Regions from separate parts of the Evansella sp. AB-rgal1 genome, predicted to be linked through region 2. Evidence: predicted binding sites of a transcription regulator. Region 2 holds the regulator's gene; the other holds the start of a gene.
What was found. The regulator CtsR, encoded in region 2, represses protease genes until heat stress. The targets are predictions, from matches to a motif close to ATGGTCAATAAAGGTCAAACA.
Positions count from the first base shown of each region.

Region 1: clpP (ATP-dependent Clp endopeptidase proteolytic subunit ClpP) is a predicted target of CtsR. The motif match lies at 3,333-3,353, and genes of this name have one in related genera.

Region 1 is NZ_JBGUAU010000027.1:38,551-45,172, reverse strand. Features, by position in the region: gene rapZ (RNase adapter RapZ) at 1-156, shown strand, start outside; gene ACERII_RS19815 (gluconeogenesis factor YvcK family protein) at 153-1,097, shown strand; gene whiA (DNA-binding protein WhiA) at 1,135-2,076, shown strand; gene ACERII_RS19805 (HPr family phosphocarrier protein) at 2,179-2,436, shown strand; gene clpP (ATP-dependent Clp endopeptidase proteolytic subunit ClpP) at 2,664-3,251, opposite strand; gene rpoN (RNA polymerase factor sigma-54) at 4,432-5,775, shown strand; gene ACERII_RS19790 (glutaredoxin family protein) at 6,070-6,321, shown strand; gene ACERII_RS19785 (sugar-binding transcriptional regulator) at 6,495-6,622, shown strand, end outside.
Region 2 is NZ_JBGUAU010000004.1:401-7,022, forward strand. Features, by position in the region: gene ACERII_RS03910 (CtsR family transcriptional regulator) at 1,316-1,795, shown strand; gene mcsA (protein-arginine kinase activator protein McsA) at 1,810-2,346, shown strand; gene mcsB (protein-arginine kinase McsB) at 2,349-3,419, shown strand; gene clpC (ATP-dependent protease ATP-binding subunit ClpC) at 3,444-5,876, shown strand; gene radA (DNA repair protein RadA) at 6,014-6,622, shown strand, end outside.

The sequences.
Region 1 (6,622 bases), on a different contig from region 2:
GAAGGAAAAAGCCAGTTAGTTTTAGCGATAGGCTGTACTGGTGGAAAACATCGTTCTGTTACATTAGCAGAGTACTTTAAAGTGAAATTTGAAGAAGATAGCTACTATACGTATTCCACTCATCGGGATGTAGAGAAAGGGAAACGAGAAGGTTGAAAAAGGCAAATATCGTTGTTATAGGTGGGGGAACAGGGTTATCCGTTTTATTAAGAGGGTTAAAAACCTTTCCAGTAGATATATCTGCTATTGTTACTGTCGCTGATGATGGAGGAAGCTCTGGTCGTTTGAGAAAAGAGTTAAAGATTCCACCTCCAGGAGATGTGCGAAATGTTCTTGTTGCATTAGCGGAAGTAGAGCCATTAGTGGAAAAGCTTTTTCAACATCGTTTTGAAAACGGAAGTGGATTATCTGGACATTCCTTAGGAAACTTATTATTAGCTGGAATGACATCTATTACGGGTGACTTTGCAAGAGGTGTTCAAGAAATCAGCAGGGTTTTGAACGTGAAAGGAAAGGTGTTTCCAGCAGCTAATGAAGAAATTGTTCTACATGCGGAACTAGCCGATGGTTCATTTGTCGAAGGCGAATCTAGAATTCCATTAGCAGGACAGCAAATAAAAAGAGTTTTTTTGGAGCCGTCCAATCCTGAACCATTACAGGAAACGATCTATGCATTAGAAAATGCAGATTTGATTGTATTAGGTCCAGGAAGTTTATATACTAGTATTATTCCTAATCTACTTGTACCACAAATTTCACAAGTAATTAAGAATTCAAAAGCATGGAAAGTGTATATTTGTAATGTAATGACTCAACCTGGTGAAACTGATGAGTTTACTGCTGGAGATCATGTACAGGCAATATATAATCATGTGGATAATCTTCATCTAAACTCCATCATAGTAAATAAACAAACAATACCGTTTTCATATGGACAAAGGTATGCTGAAGAAGGTGCTACGGTTGTTAGTGTAGACGAAGAACGGTTACAAAAGATGGGCTTAGAAATAGTAGGAGATGATCTACTTTATTTTGATAATTATTATCTAAGACATGATGCATTGAAGCTATCACAACGACTTGTCTCAATGCTTTAACAATGTATTAGCTATTAGAAAGCAGGGGGTGAGGCATGTGTCTTTTGCTTCCATGACAAAAAAAGAATTAACACAACTAGAAATTGAGGATTGCTGTACGAAATCTGAATTAGCAGCACTTATTCGAATGAATGGCTCTATTTCTATCAGAAATATGGAAATTGCTTTGGACATTCAAACAGAGAATGCCGCCATCGCGAGACGAATTTATACTCTAATTAAAAAGTTGTTTGTAGTGCATGTGGAACTTCTTGTTCGTAAAAAAATGAGATTGAAGAAAAACAATGTATATGTAGTAAGAATTACGAAAGAAGCAAGGTTCATCTTAGAACAACTTAAAATAGTTGATGACAGCTTTGTTTTTACAAGAAAAATATCTCCTTCATTGATTAAAAATGAATGTTGTAAACGAGCTTATCTTCGAGGAGCTTTTTTAGCAGGTGGCTCTGTAAATCATCCTGAAACATCTTCTTATCATCTAGAGATTTTTTCCTTCTATGAAGAACACAATGAATCGATGTGTGAATTAATGAATTATTTCCACTTAAATGCTAAAATATTAGAGCGGAAAAAAGGTTACATTCTCTACTTAAAAGAAGGAGAAAAAATCAGTGAGTTCTTAAATATTATAGGAGCACATCAAGCACTACTTCGATTTGAAGACGTACGAATTATGAAAGATATGCGAAATTCAGTTAATCGTTTAGTGAACTGTGAGACGGCTAATTTAAACAAAACCGTAGGAGCAGCTATTCGACAAGTTGAAAATATTCGATATATTAAACAGGAATTAGGCCTCGAGGTATTGCCTGAAAAATTAAGAGAAATAGCAGTACTTCGATTAGAGCATCAAGATGTTACTTTAAAGGAATTAGGGGAAATGGTGTCTAGTGGAAAAGTGAGTAAATCAGGAATCAATCATCGATTACGAAAAATAGATGAGTTTGCAAATAAAATGAGAGCAGGAGAGAATGTATAAATCCTCCTCTTTCATTTGTAACCAGAGTGGAAGCGTTTTATTTCACTATTAAATAGAAGGAATGCTACAAAAAGATATATATATAAAAAGGGAGGAATACAAATGATTGAAAAGAATGTTGTTGTAAAGAAAAAAAGTGGTTTACAAGCTCGTCCTGCAGCATTATTTGTTCAAGAAGCAAATCGCTTTCATTCAGAAATCTTTATTGAAAAAGATGGAAAAAAAGTGAATGCAAAAAGTATTATGGGGATCATGAGTCTAGCTATTAGTGCAAATAAGGAGATTACACTTTCCATCGAAGGAAATGATGAGGAAGCCGCAATGGAAACACTTATTACATTTGTAAGTAAAGAAAACTAATAACTGTATGTAAAGCTTTTTGAAATCATACTTCATATATCATAAAAAGGTAGACGAAAATTTATTTGAATTTTTGATCTACCTTTTCTTGGTTAGTGATAAGTATCCATAAGTGGAGGCGAAGTTTTCTCTTTTAGGTAGCTTTCAGGTCCTCTCACTCTTTCTTCGATCACGAAAAAAGCTTGAGGTAATTTCTACCCCAAGCTTTCTTAATCATGTATCACACTTTATTCAGCGCGTTTTTCCATTACTTCATCAATTAAACCGTAATTTTTCGCTGCTTCAGCAGTCATGAAGTTATCTCGCTCTGTATCTCGCTCAATTACTTCAATTGGTTGACCAGTACGCTCAGAAAGGATTTGGTTTAATTTCTTCTTCATTTCTACGATACGTCTTGCATGGATTTCAATGTCAGTTGCTTGACCTTGAGCACCGCCTAATGGTTGATGAATCATTACCTCACTGTTCGGTAAAGCAAAACGTTTACCAGGTTCACCTGCAGATAATAAAAATGCACCCATGGAAGCCGCCATACCAATACAAATTGTTTGTACTTTTGGCTTAATGAACTGCATTGTATCATAAATTGCCATACCTGCAGTGATAGATCCCCCTGGACTGTTAATATAAAGAGAGATATCCTTGTCAGGGTCATCTGCTGCTAAAAATAATAGCTGTGCTACAATAGAGTTTGCTACATTGTCATCAATAGCTGATCCGAGCATGATAATACGATCCTTTAAAAGTCTGGAATAAATATCGTATGCGCGCTCTCCACGATTTGTTTGTTCAATTACTGTTGGGACTAAATTCATTTAGTACTCCTCCTTTATCTAATTTAAAAATATGCGTAAATTAGACTTTCATGAATGCTATTTTAACCATATCATATATTATTGGTCAATGAAGGTCAAATAATATGTATCAGAAAAAAATGTTTTTCTTCGACTCTTTCATGATAGCCTAAATTACGTTATTTCAAACGTCTTTTTAAAATTAATAACTTCTGCAGACAAAGCTATTAAAATGTAAATTATCTCCTGAAAATTAACGAGTTTACTTCAGAGGTGCAAATAAGCCATTCACAAGTAAAAACACATTTTTTTATTTTTATATTAGAGTTTTATTACTAAATGGATTTGAAATCACAAAGTAATTCACAACCCTTTTCACATAGGCGGAAATAAATATTTCCTTCTTGTGATTTCGATGTGATTTGCCATGTGAATTATCCAAAAACACTTAAAATAAGAGGAGAATTTTCCTTTAAAAGTCAGAATATAGCTTGGTATGGGGGAAATAAGGGAAGGTTTTCCGGTTAATATGCCAAAATACTCAAATTCTCATGTTTATTAAGTAAATAGCCGGAAATTCTCCTTCTATTTTAGCTGTTTTCGGTGTCATTTTCTAATTAAGGGAAGTTTCTCCCCTTATTAAATAACCCATGTTGCTGATTCCCTCATTGGTCCAAGTGGGGCCATGAATAATAAATATAGAATGATTTGAACAAACGGATAAGAGACTGATCGATGAAGTTCTTCGTGCCGTAATTAATATGCGAATCTACTTTGATTTCGGTTGTGAGAGTTGTACGATTTAGCGTGTGAAATTACCTGCGTTTTTCTGTTTTGCACCTCTGAAGTAAACCCGGTACCTGTGTTCACTTACATGAACGTCTAATCTTAATAACTTTGTATGTTGCTATTTACTCGCTTTCCAGAGTGATCTGAAGTATCGTTAGCTTTATCCACAACAGAAAATGATTGTAAAAATATGCTTCTAAAAAGTATTCACAAGAAAAAATGGTTAATTTCATTGGCAAAAATAAATAGTTTTATTTTTTTAGATATAATACAATCTTTGTAAGCGTATACATTTTAGGGGGTGTCATTGAAATTTATAAGTGAATAAGAAACAATCATGTTACATTTTCAAACAGATGTAAGGCAATAACACTATGTATTACTGTATAATAACACGTAAGGAGGTGTTGGAATGAATATGGATTTTGGTTTATATCAACAGCAGTCTATGAAACTTGTTATGACAAATGAACTACGTCAGGCAATTACCATATTACAGTACTCTGTTTTAGACTTAAATCAATATTTACATGAGCAGCAATTAGAGAATCCACTAATTGAATTGAAGGAAAAGCACCTCGACGAGCTTGAACAGAGCAATTTTGAAAAGCCTACATTTTCTCATGAATATACCATTCGTAACACCGAACACGAAGAATCTTTCTCGGTACTAGATCAAGTAAGTGCAGAGGATGAAGGATTACAGGATTTTTTATTAAATCAAATAAGGTTTCTAGATATAGATAATACTATACGAAGGATTGTCACCTATATCGCACTATCTGTAGATGAAAATGGGTACTTAAAACAAAGCTCAGAGGAAATCTCTGAAGATATGAAAGAACCTATATATATTATTGAAGAGGCAATTAAGGCGTTACAGAGCCTTGAACCATATGGAGTAGGCGCAAGGTCATTACAGGAGTGTCTTCTCATTCAGTTGAAAAAATTAGGGATACGGGATTTGTTAGCTGAAAAAGTGGTTGAGTTTCATTTAGATGAACTAGCAAAAAAGCAATTTAAACAAATAGCAAAAAAAGTCCATGTGGATATTGAAGAAATACAATATATTTCTGATTTTATCCAAACACTTAATCCAAAGCCAGGTTCCTTTTTTCATAATGAACCAGCTAAATATATCGTTCCTGATGTAACTGTGAAAAAAATAAAGGGCAACTATATCGTTGAACTAAATGATGAGTATATGCCTAAAATGACGATGAATTCTCGATACGAAGCATTAATGAAAGAGGGAGATTCGGAAGTTAATCAATATATGAAGCAAAAATATGAACAATTTCAATGGATAAAAAAAAGTATTGAACAAAGACAACAGACATTATTACATGTTACAAAAGCAATTGTTGAATACCAAACAGATTTTTTAGAACATGGTCCAACTCATTTTCTGCCACTTACGTTGAAGCAAGTGGCAGATACCATACATGTTCACGAATCTACTGTTTCTCGAGCAACGACAAAGAAGTATGTTCAAACAAGTAGGGGAGTGTTTGAATTAAAATACTTTTTTTCTTCTGCCGTAGGGAAAGAAACAGGAGAATCGAATTCTTCGGAGAAAGTAAAAATATACTTAAGACGATTAGTGGATAATGAAGAGAAGCAAAAACCGTTATCGGATCAGAGACTATCTGATCTATTAAAGCGTGAGTTTGGAATTGTGATTTCTAGAAGGACGGTTGCAAAGTATCGTGAGGAAATGCATATTCCGGCTTCTTCTCAGAGGAAACGTTATTAGTTTATGTACTCTGATAAAAGGGTGTTGAATAGAGAGAATGCTAACTATGTTGGCTTTAATTCCATTCGCTTCTGTCCACTCCTTTCCTGTGGGGAGTTGCCGAACCACCTTCACGACTACGTCGCTAAGGTGGCTTGCCTTTACTCTGCTTCCCACTGGAGTTCTGCGGGCATTCGCTCATTCCAAATATAGTTGATGTTAGTAAATTTTCAACCTGGTCCAATTTTCGTTTGCACGTTCTTTACTGAAACAAGATATAGTTCTACTATTATTTAAAAGGAGTTAAAGCTAACAATGACCACACTTTATTTTTACACCAAAAATGGTTGTCCTTTATGTGATAAAGGCCTAATGATTTTGAAAGATTTACAAAAAAAATATAATTTTGAAATTCAGGAGCGCGATATCTATACGTCTGATGAGTGGCTTGAAACGTACCAGATACGTATCCCGGTTATTGAGGATGCGGAGGGGATTGTATTAGATGAAGGAATCATCAGTAATTTACAATTAGAACAAATTCTCAACAAAATGTTCACATGTTAGTGCTTGCTAGACAATCATTTCCTTGTTACAATAAATCTGGAAGTTCAAAAGAATTCTTATCCAGATTGTTGTTCAAAGAAATGATATTTTTTTTTGGAGCAAGCGGGACATAATACGTCTACGAGGGACTTACAAAGACCCGGTTGTGGAGTCGACATAAAGGAGCTTTTTACATGAGAATGCTTTTGGAACTACAGAAAAAATTGTTACCTGATTTAGTGAAAGTTCTAGGAATGAGATACCGAGTACTGCGTTTTATTCGATTAATGCAGCCAATCGGTAGAAGAATGTTATCTCAAAA
Region 2 (6,622 bases):
ATTGAAGGTGTTAAAGTGACCGAACGTGTAAGAAAAAGCGAAGTTGGGTAACAATGAAGGTGTTAAAGTGACCGAACGGGAAAAAAAGGGGAAGTTGGGTAACATTGAAGGTGTTAAAGTGACCGAACGTGTAAGAAAAGGTGAAGTTGGGTAACAATGAAGGTGTTAAAGTGACCGAACGGGGAAAAAAAGGGTAAGTTGGGTAACAATGAAGGTGTTAAAGTGACCGAACGGGGAAAAAAAAGGTGAAGTTGGGTAACATTGAAGGTGTTAAAGTGACCGAACGGGGAAAAAAAGGGGAAGTTGGGTAACAATGAAGGTGTTAAAGTGACCGAACAAGGAAGAAAAAGCGAAGTTCGGTAACAATGAAGGTGTTAAAGTGACCGAACGTGTAAGAAAAAGCGAAGTTGGGTAACAATGAAGGTGTTAAAGTGACCGAACGGGGAAAAAAAGGTGAAGTTGGGTAACATTGAAGGTGTTAAAGTGACCGAACGGGGAAAAAAAGGTGAAGTTGGGTAACAATGAAGGTGTTAAAGTGACCGAACAAGGAAGAAAAAGCGAAGTTCGGTAACAATGAAGGTGTTAAAGTGACCGAACGGGGAAAAAAGGTGAAGTTGGGTAACAATGAAAGTGTTAAAGTGACCGAACAAAGAAGAAAAGGAGAAATTGGAGATCCATGAAGCGTTCAGTAGCCCCAACGTAGATATAAATGAAGCAAGGCACTTAATTATAAGAGCTTCAGGATGTTCCAGATCTTTATTCTTTCTATTAAAACTGCAATCATACCTGATTTTATTTTATGCCAAACCTTATTTGTATGTCTAAAATTAGAGGGGGATTTTTGATTTAATAGACTCCTACAATTAATTTTTCATAGGCAAACAAGTTTCTTCTATCTCAAAAGAGGGTAAAATACCTTTTAGAATACCGTTATAGTTTTCCAAAGGAAATGCATATCTTATATATCCCACAAAAATCCGAATTAAGACTATTTGTCTTGGCTATACTGTGAAAAGTAGTATAGTTGCACATACACAAAACTACATATATAAAATTCCCTGGTGTTCTACTATAAGAAACTTATCTAACTGATTAGTATAAGATAAACTTGGTTTTTGCCATTATGGATTTTGTGGTAAGCCAAGTTTACCTAAATAAGATTTTTTCGCTTTTTTTCAAGTGTAAAGTGTTGCAGTAAGAAAAAAAATGGATATAATATAATTAAAGTCAAAGATAGTCAAAGTCAAAGTCAAAGTCAAAGTCAAAGTGAGTAAAATTTTGCGCCTTTTCATGAAAAATGTAGAGGGGGTATGGCATGAGAAATATATCTGATGTAATAGAAAGTTATTTAAAAGAAATTATTGATCGTAGCAACAGTGAGATCATTGAAATTAAGAGAAGTGAGCTTGCAGATCGTTTTGAATGTGTACCTTCACAAATTAATTATGTGATTAGTACACGGTTTACTGTGGAAAAAGGGTTTATGGTAGAAAGTAAACGTGGTGGTGGAGGGTATATACGTATTATTAAGGTGAAGCCGAATGACCAATTAGAATTGTTTGATCAAATAATAGCACTAATTGATGAAGGTATAGCTCAAAACTCGGCCATAAGTATCATATCTCGTTTATATGAAGAAGAAGCCATTTCTAAAAGAGAAGCAAATCTAATGCTAAGTGTCATTGATAGGTCAATCATTGGTCTAAAGTTGCCTTATCGAGATGAATTAAGAGCAAGGATGTTAAAGGCTATGATTACTACATTGAAATATAAAGATTCAAGGGAAAAAGATTAAAGGAGGGGAATATGATGCTCTGTCAGGAATGTCAACAGCGTCAAGCGACGTTGCATTTCACAAAAATAATTAATGGTGAAAAGACGGAATTTCATATATGTGAGACATGCGCGAAAGAAAAAGGAGAGTACATCCCTGGATCAAATAGTTTTTCAATTCACCAATTGCTTTCAGGCTTGTTAGATGTAGAACAGTCTATAAAGCCATCTTCTGAAGGGCTTATGCGTCCCAAAAAAGAGTTAAAATGTGAACATTGTGGACTGACATATCAGCAATTTGCTGAAATTGGACGTTTCGGTTGTTCCTCTTGTTATAAAACATTTAATGAGAAACTGGATCCTATTTTAAAGAGAATTCATAGCGGAAATGCCAATCATGGAGGGAAAATCCCGGTAAGAAAAGGGAAGGATCTCCATGTTCATAAAGAAATAGCAAGACTAAAGGAGAATATGCAGCAATATATTAGTGAAGAAGAGTTTGAACAAGCTGCAGAAGTCCGGGATAAAATTCGCTCCTTAGAGAAGAGCTTAAATGATAAAAAGGAGGGGTGAACATGTCACTTCAAAATTTTATTAGTAAAGCCATTAGTCCATGGATGAATAATGAAGGACCGGATTCTGACATTGTACTAAGTAGTCGTGTGCGGTTAGCAAGAAATATAAGTGATGCACCATTTCCAATCACAGCATCGAAAGAAAAACTAGAAGAAATCATTTCTCTTGTAAATACAACATTTGCAAAGAAGAATCATGAAAAATTTGGTGAATTAGAATTATTAAAAATGGAGGACATGAAACAAAATGAAAAACGTGTTCTTGTAGAAAAGCATTTAATAAGTCCTAATCTATCAGATGAGTCAAAAGCAGGTGCAGTTTTACTAAGTGAAGATGAATCTTTAAGTATTATGATTAATGAAGAGGACCATTTTCGCATACAAGTATTATTATCGGGTTTTCAATTGAGTGAAGGTTTAAAGTGTGCAAATGAAATTGATGACTGGATGGAAGACAAAGTTGATTTTGCTTTTGAAGAAAAAAGAGGATATTTAACAAGTTGTCCTACAAATGTAGGAACGGGCTTACGGGCATCCGTGATGATGCACCTTCCAGCATTAGTTATAACAAGACAAATGAACCGAATTCTACCAGCTATTAATCAATTAGGTTTAGTTGTTAGAGGAATTTACGGGGAAGGTAGCGAAGCTTTAGGTAACCTATTTCAAATATCTAACCAAATGACGTTAGGTAAATCGGAAGAGGATATTGTGGAAGACTTACGTAGTGTCGTTTCTCAACTGATCCAGCAAGAAAGAGCAGCTAGAGAAAGTTTGCTTGAACATTCCAAGCTTCAAATGGAGGATAGGGTGTATCGATCCTTTGGTATTCTTTCTTATAGCCGCAATATGGAATCAAAAGAAGCAACGCAACGTCTATCAGATGTGAGATTAGGAATAGACATGGGTTTGATAGATGACGTAAGTGGAAATATTTTAAACGAACTAATGATATTAACACAACCAGGATTTTTACAACAGTATGCAGGAGAAATTCTTTCAGCTGAAAAAAGAGATCAACGAAGAGCTACATTAATACGAGAGAGACTAATGTTAGAGAAAAAAAGGTAGAAACATTTCGGAGGTGGAGCTATTATGATGTTCGGTCGTTTTACAGAAAGAGCGCAAAAGGTATTAGCTTTAGCACAAGAAGAGGCTATGAGATTAGGCCACAATAATATAGGTACAGAGCACATTTTACTTGGATTAGTTCGAGAAGGGGAAGGAATAGCTGCAAAGGCACTTTCTGCTCTAGGATTAAGCCCAGAAAAAATACAAACAGAAGTAGAAAATTTAATAGGACGTGGAGAAGAAAAAACGAAACAAATTCATTACACTCCCCGTGCAAAAAAAGTAATTGAGTTGTCCATGGATGAAGCAAGAAAGTTAGGTCACTCTTATGTAGGAACCGAGCATATCCTTCTAGGGTTAATTCGTGAAGGGGAAGGTGTAGCAGCGAGAGTGCTAAACAATGTTGGTGTGAGTCTAAATAAAGCAAGACAGCAAGTACTCCAATTGTTAGGAAGTAATGAATCATCCAATAATCAACAGCAAACGACTGGTGGAGCTGGTAGTAATGTGAATACACCAACTTTAGATAGCTTAGCTCGTGATTTGACTGCGATTGCCAAGGAAGAACAAATTGATCCTGTTATTGGTAGATCCAAAGAAATTGAACGTGTAATTCAGGTCTTGAGTCGTCGCACAAAAAATAATCCAGTGCTTATTGGGGAGCCAGGTGTTGGTAAAACGGCTATTGCGGAAGGATTAGCACAACAAATCGTAAACAATGAAGTACCAGAAACATTACGTAACAAAAGAGTAATGACATTAGATATGGGAACAGTTGTTGCAGGTACAAAATATCGTGGTGAATTTGAGGACCGTTTGAAAAAGGTAATGGAGGAGATTCGTCAAGCAGGTAATGTTATCTTGTTTATTGATGAATTACACACATTAATCGGTGCAGGTGGTGCGGAAGGTGCGATTGATGCCTCTAATATCTTGAAGCCATCCTTAGCACGTGGAGAACTTCAATGTATCGGTGCAACTACTCTAGATGAGTATCGTAAATATATTGAGAAGGACGCAGCACTTGAAAGAAGGTTCCAACCAATTCAAGTAGACGAACCAACGACAGATGAATCTATCTTAATATTAAAAGGGTTACGAGATCGTTATGAGGCACACCATCGCGTAGAAATCACAGATGACGCTATCGAAGCAGCTGTAAAACTATCAGACCGTTATATTTCCGATAGATTTTTACCAGATAAAGCGATTGATTTAATAGATGAAGCTGCGTCAAAAGTTAGGTTACGTTCTTACACAGCCCCTCCAAACTTAAAAGAGATGGAGCAAAAGCTGGAAGAGACGAGAAAAGAAAAAGATGCAGCAGTACAAAGTCAAGAATTCGAAAAAGCTGCGTCATTACGAGATAGTGAGCAACGTGTACGTGAAGAACTTGAGGCAATGAAGAAAGAATGGAAAGAGAAACAGGGACAGGAAAATTCAGAGGTTACTACCGAGGATATTGCACAAGTTGTAGGAAGCTGGACTGGAATACCCGTTAGCAAATTAGAAGAAGAAGAAACAGATCGACTTTTACGTATGGAAGAAATTCTTCATGATCGTGTAATTGGTCAAGACGAAGCTGTAAAGGCTGTATCAAAGGCAATTCGTAGAGCTCGGGCTGGTTTGAAAGATCCAAAACGTCCTATAGGATCCTTTATTTTCTTAGGACCTACAGGTGTTGGGAAAACGGAACTTGCAAGAGCTGTCGCGGAATCTCTGTTTGGAGATGAAGATGCAATTATCCGAATCGATATGTCTGAGTATATGGAAAAGCACAATACATCTCGACTTGTTGGATCACCTCCAGGATATGTGGGTCATGAAGAAGGTGGACAATTAACAGAGAAAGTACGTAGAAAACCATATTCTGTTATCTTATTAGATGAAATTGAAAAAGCACATCCAGAAGTATTTAATATATTATTACAAGTGCTAGAAGACGGATTCTTAACAGACTCAAAAGGACGTCGTGTTGACTTTAGAAATACTGCTATCATCATGACTTCTAATGTTGGTGCTAGTGTCCTCCGTCAATCAAAGACCTTAGGATTTACAGCACAATTAGATGGTCAAGAGTATAAGGATATGAAAGGGAAAGTGATGGCTGAGTTGAAAAAAGCTTTCCGTCCAGAATTCTTGAACAGAATTGATGAAACTATTGTATTCCATTCCTTAGAAAAAGAGCATATTAAACAAATTGTTTCCCTTATGGCAAACGAATTAACAAAACGTTTGTCCGAACAGGGAATTGAGTTTAAGTTAACGGATGAGGCAATGGCAAAAATCGCAGATGAAGGATTTGATCCTGAGTATGGAGCAAGGCCACTTCGTCGAGCACTACAAAAAGAAGTAGAAGATCGATTATCAGAAGAGCTACTACGAGGATCCATTGTCAAAGGACAAAATGTAGTAATGGATGTAAAAGACGGCGATTATACTGTCTCTTCTAAATAAATAGAAGTACAAAATTGCTAAGTAAGATGCCGGAATAAGTCCATACTAGGACTATTCCGGTTTTTCTCATATTACTTTTTAAAAACTCGAAACATGGTAAAATAAAGAATAGAGTGAGATTCGGGGAGAGTGTTTACATGGTGAAGCGGAAGACGAAATTTGTTTGTCAAGATTGTGGGTATGAGTCTACAAAATGGATGGGAAAATGTCCAGGTTGTCAGAATTGGAATACGATGGTGGAGGAGTTTGAGGCAGCGCCATCAAAAAAAGAAAGAGGTTTTGTTACTTCGTCTTCTACTAGTGTCGCTAAACCCCAACCTATTACAAAGATTGAGAGCAAGGAAGAGGATCGTTACGATACATATATTACTGAGTTAAATCGTGTTCTAGGTGGAGGAATTGTCCCAGGTTCCTTAGTTCTCGTCGGCGGTGACCCCGGTATAGGAAAGTCCACACTCCTTCTTCAAGTTTCAGGAGAAATTGCAAAAAGAGAACATCGAGTTTTATATATTTCAGGCGAAGAATCTGTAAAACAAACGAAACTCCGAGCAGATCGGTTAAACATTGGAGCAGACGAATTATTTGTTTTAGCAGAAACAGATGTTGAGATTATAGAGAAAATGATATCCGAAATCCAGCCAACATTAGTTGTAATTGATTCCATTCAAACTGTTTATCTTGATAGTGTAACAAGCGCACCAGGAAGCGTTTCTCAAGTTAGAGAGTCCACTGCTGCTTTTATGAGG